2 regions of the Ureibacillus sp. MALMAid1270 genome follow, and region 2 is predicted to be linked to the other one. Evidence: predicted binding sites of a transcription regulator. Region 2 holds the regulator's gene; the other holds the start of a gene.
What was found. The regulator Rex, encoded in region 2, represses fermentation and respiration genes when NADH is low (regulators of the CRP and FNR family bind a similar motif). The targets are predictions, from matches to a motif close to TTGTGAAATATTTCACAA.
Positions count from the first base shown of each region.

Region 1: the regulator Rex is predicted to act here: its motif matches at 1,567-1,584, upstream of ACOQFO_RS05730 (DUF1641 domain-containing protein).

Region 1 covers NZ_JBMIRP010000046.1:23,946-26,356, reverse strand. The annotation lists gene ACOQFO_RS05735 (NAD(P)/FAD-dependent oxidoreductase) at 1-1,044, opposite strand, end outside; gene ACOQFO_RS05730 (DUF1641 domain-containing protein) at 1,089-1,517, opposite strand; gene ACOQFO_RS05725 (isoprenylcysteine carboxyl methyltransferase family protein) at 1,952-2,411, opposite strand, start outside.
Region 2 covers NZ_JBMIRP010000080.1:33,180-35,590, reverse strand. The annotation lists gene ACOQFO_RS10675 (ATP-binding cassette domain-containing protein) at 1-610, opposite strand, end outside; gene ACOQFO_RS10670 (redox-sensing transcriptional repressor Rex) at 871-1,500, shown strand; gene tatA (twin-arginine translocase TatA/TatE family subunit) at 1,583-1,837, shown strand; gene tatC (twin-arginine translocase subunit TatC) at 1,855-2,411, shown strand, end outside.

The DNA.
Region 1 (2,411 bases), on a different contig from region 2:
TGCAAGAGTACCTGAGTCAATTGGTGAGAATTCTTTTAATTTTTGACCTCTAATTGTAGCGAAGATATTGTATCCACAGAATTCACCCATTTGCCAAGCGTTTTGAGCTGTTGGCGCATATAATGGACGACCACCATCTGCTGGAAGTGATACAGAAGCATCTCCAACAACGAATACGTCTTGATGAGATTTAGAGCGTAAGTATTCATCGATTATCGCTTTACCACGGTCACATTCAAGACCAGACTCTTGAACTACAGGAAGGGCTGCAACGCCACCAGTCCATACAAACGTGTTAGCAGTAATTGTTGAACCGTCTTTTAATGAGATTACGTTTCCTTCAACACCTGTAACAGGAAGACCAGTTAAGAATTCAACGCCACGTTTAGATAATGATTCAGTTGCACGTGCAATTAAGTCATCTGGTAAAACAGGAAGAATTTTTGGACCAGCCTCAACTAATTTAATTTGGATATCTTTTGGATCTACACCATATTTCACAGTAATATTTGGAAGGTTATCAACGATTTCACCAACTAGCTCAACACCAGTTAAACCGCCACCGCCGATAACGATCGTGCCATCAGCTGCATCTTTTGATCTTGCAAAAGCAGCGATTTTACTTTCGATATGGTTGTAAATTTTGTTTGCATCTTCAACAGATTTTAATACCATACTGTTTTCTTCTAATCCTGGGATTCCGAAGTAACCAGTTTGGCTTCCTAAAGCAACAACTAAAATATCATAAGAAAGGTTAGCTCCGTTAGCTAAAAATACTTCTTTATTAGCAACTGAGAATGATTTAACTTCTTGAACAATCACGTCAATGTCTTTACCTCTGAAAAGTTTTTCAAGTGGGAAAGAGATTGCTTTTTCAGCAATTGTACCGCCTGCAAGACGATGTAATTCAGTAATAAGTTGGTGAGTTGGATATTTGTTCACCACAGTAATTTTCGCTTCATCTTTATTTAAGTATTTACGTAATGTTTGAGCAGTTAGTAAACCGCCGTAACCTGCACCTAAGATGACGATTTCTTTTGACATATATATCCTCCGTCCTTGACTTTAAATTAAATTATCTAAATGTACTATTGTTGATTTTTACGCTCTGCTGATACTTGTAGAAATGCATTAACAAAACGTAATACATTTTGAACTTCAGGATCTTTTAATAATTTTAATAAGCCAAAAATACCAACTGCTTCATTCGTAGATTCCGCACGTTCTTTTGCTTCAATCGCGTTAGCAGCAACATTTTTTACTGCTCCAATAACAGGCTCTGCAACTTCTTTTACTGCAGTTACAGTATCATTTTTAAGTACATCGTCAGTAGCAACTAATTGCGCAAAATCATAAGCTTTTGTTAATAGAGTTACAACCTCAACTAATTTTGGTAATTGTTCTACTAAAGTAGTAAGTGATTGCTGAACTTCAGGTTTTAATAATTGATCAAGTAGATCCTGAGTGCTCGTTCCTGTTGTTTGAGCTTGGCTAATCAATTCTTCTGACATTTCCATTCTCCTTTTCTTTTACCATTATGTCCCTATTGGACACTTTTTTGTAAGTTTGTAGAATATTTCACATAGAGTCACACAAAATGATACAAAATACATAATTAAATGAAATATTTATAGCAAAGATGTTTATCCATTTCATCATAATATAAATAATATTTTTATCAACTGCTGTTTGTAAAAAAAGTGTGATTTTTAGTTACCTATACGTATGTAAAAACATATTTTGCGCGAAATTGTATAAAAATAAATAATAAAACATTTCTTTGAAGTTGTGTAAAATTAAAATTTAAAAAATATCGAATATTGTGTGACATACATTTATAATTATACGGCTTTTCAATCAAAAATTCTATTATTCGAATGATTTTTAACTATATAAGTATTTTGGGAATTTTTTATAACAAAAAGCTTCTATCAATTAATAGAGAACTAAATTATGAAGGTGAAATTCTCCTCTTAAATATATGCGTATAATTTGTTGCTTCCATTAATGCTTTTTCTTCTACTGGAATTCGAACAGATAACATTGCTAAATTAAGTAGTGTAAATATAATCACAGTAAAGTAAGCGTTAAACATTAGCGGTAATAGTAAAATTTCTGAACAGACAACGAAATAATTCGGATGACGGAGAAATTTATAAGGACCTTTCTTTACAACTTCTGCTCCAGGTAAAATAATAATTTTTGTATTCCAAAAAGATCCTAGAGAAGCTAGGCACCATATTCGAATAAATTGGACAAGTAGAAAGCAAAGAAACAAGAATGGAAACAGAACTGAAAGTGTATGTCTAAAGAACAATACTTCGAATAGTAAACTAATAAAAAAAGAAACGTGTAGGGCAATCATAAATGGATAATGCTCTGCACCTACTTCATAGGCACCTTTAGATAAC
Region 2 (2,411 bases):
AAGTCAATGTTTCGATATCTAAATGGTTCGTTGGTTCGTCTAAAATTAATAATTCAGGTTTACTTAACAGTAGTTTTGCTAATGCTAAGCGAGTTCTCTGTCCCCCAGATAAAGAGGCAATTGGTTTGTTGTAGTCTTCAGTAAAGAATTGCATACCATGAAGGACTGATCTTGTATCGGCTTCGTATTGATAGCCTCCCGCGTCTTTAAAATCATGCTGCAATTGATCGTATTCAACCATAATTCGCTGATATAGTTCGTTGTTTTCATATACTGATGGATTAGCCATTTTTGCTTCCAGTTCTCGAAGCCTTTTTTCTTGTTTTTTTAAACCTGAAAAAATGGTCATCATTTCATCCCAAATAGTTAATGTGGAGTTTAGTCCTGTATGTTGCTCTAAATAACCTAATTGAATATCTTTAGGAATAATGATCTCGCCGGAATCATAAGACATCTGGCCAGCGATAATTTTTAATAGAGTCGATTTCCCAGCGCCATTTCGTCCAACTAATGCAACACGATCACGATGTTGAACCTCTAACTTAACGCCGCTTAAAATCTCATCTGTTCCGAAAGATTTATATAATTGATTTACTTGTAAGACAATCATTGTTACACCTCAGTTCACTATCAATAGTGTAAAGGATTGCTTAGGATTCTTGCAATGTGAATGCTTTACTAATTTCAATATGTTTAGTAATATTGAAAAGATTTATTAGTATTACAATGGGGAATTTTATTAATATATATAATAAAATTAATAGCAATCGGCGAATGTATATAAATTGAACGAAATACTGACAGGTAAAAAGTGAGTTTCTCTGGCAGTAGCCCAGTTTCGCCGAGGCGGAATAGAATGGGGGATAGTAAGTGAAACAAGAACTAAAAATACCACAAGCAACAACAAAAAGATTGCCTCTATATTATCGTTTTCTGCAAAATTTGGCGAATGAAGGGAAACGAAGAATTTCTTCACAAGAATTAAGTGAAGCGATGAAAATCGATTCAGCTACAATTCGACGAGATTTTTCATATTTCGGAGCCCTAGGAAAAAAGGGATATGGATATGATGTTTTATACTTACTTGAGTTTTTTAGACAAACTCTAGATCAGGATGAAGGAGCAAATGTAGCGCTAATTGGTGTAGGGAATCTAGGAAATGCCTTTTTGAAATATAATTTCCAAAAAAACCATAATACACGTATTGTTGTGGCATTTGACTCAAAAGCACCTAAAGAAGGATATAAGGTAAATGGGATACCTGTCTATCATCCAGATCGATTGGAAGAAATGTACGAAAAATTTAATGTAGAGTTGGCGATACTGACTGTATCTTCACGTTCAGCTCAAGAAGTAACAGATAGATTAGCAAATATTAATGCTAAAGGAATATTAAACTTCACGCCTGTTCGTCTGAATGTTCCAGATTCTGTGAAGGTCATGAATATTGATTTGTCTGTAGAATTAGAAGCACTAATTTATTTAATTAGGAATAGTTAAGACGAAAAGATTTCACATTAATCTAATAGCATTACATTTTGAATTACGATAAAATGATACATATAATAGGGAGGTTATAATCATGGTAGTGCATTTAAATGCAGTAACACCGTTTGCCATTATCATTATAGCAATCGTAGCATTATTAATATTTGGTCCCAAAAAATTGCCGGAGTTAGGTCGAGCAGTTGGTACTACACTTCGTGAGTTTAAAAAGGGTACTCAAGGTTTAATAGATGATGAAGATAACACGAAAAAAACAGTAATTGATCATAAAGATACAACAGTTCAACAAGCAGAAGTAAAAGATCCAAATAAAGAAGAAAAAGCTAAGTAGTTAAGGATGTCAAATTTATGAATCCAAAAGAATTAACTGTAATTGAACATATAGAGGAATTAAGAAATCGTCTTGTTGTTTGTGCGGTTATTTTTGTATTATCTTTATTCGTTGGGTTCTACTTTGCAGAACCTGTGATTAAATTTATTCAATATAGAAGTATAGAATCAGAGCAATTAACACTAAATGCGTTTAACGTAACAGATCCACTTGCAGTTTATCTTCAAGTGACATTTCTGATTTCACTAGTTATTACATCACCGGTCATTTTATATCAATTATGGGCGTTTATCACACCGGGATTACACGAATCAGAACGAAAAGCAACATTGAAATATATACCTTATGCATTTTTATTATTTATGGGTGGACTAGCGTTTGCCTATTTTGTTCTATTTCCTAGTGTCCTTCAATTTATGATGAATTTGTCAGAAAGGTTAGAAATACAACAAACAATAGGTATAAACGAATATTTCTCTTTTCTATTTAAATTGGTCGTACCTTTTGGGTTTATCTTTGAATTACCTGTTGTTACATTGTTCCTATCACGTTTGGGAGTATTGAACCCTGCACT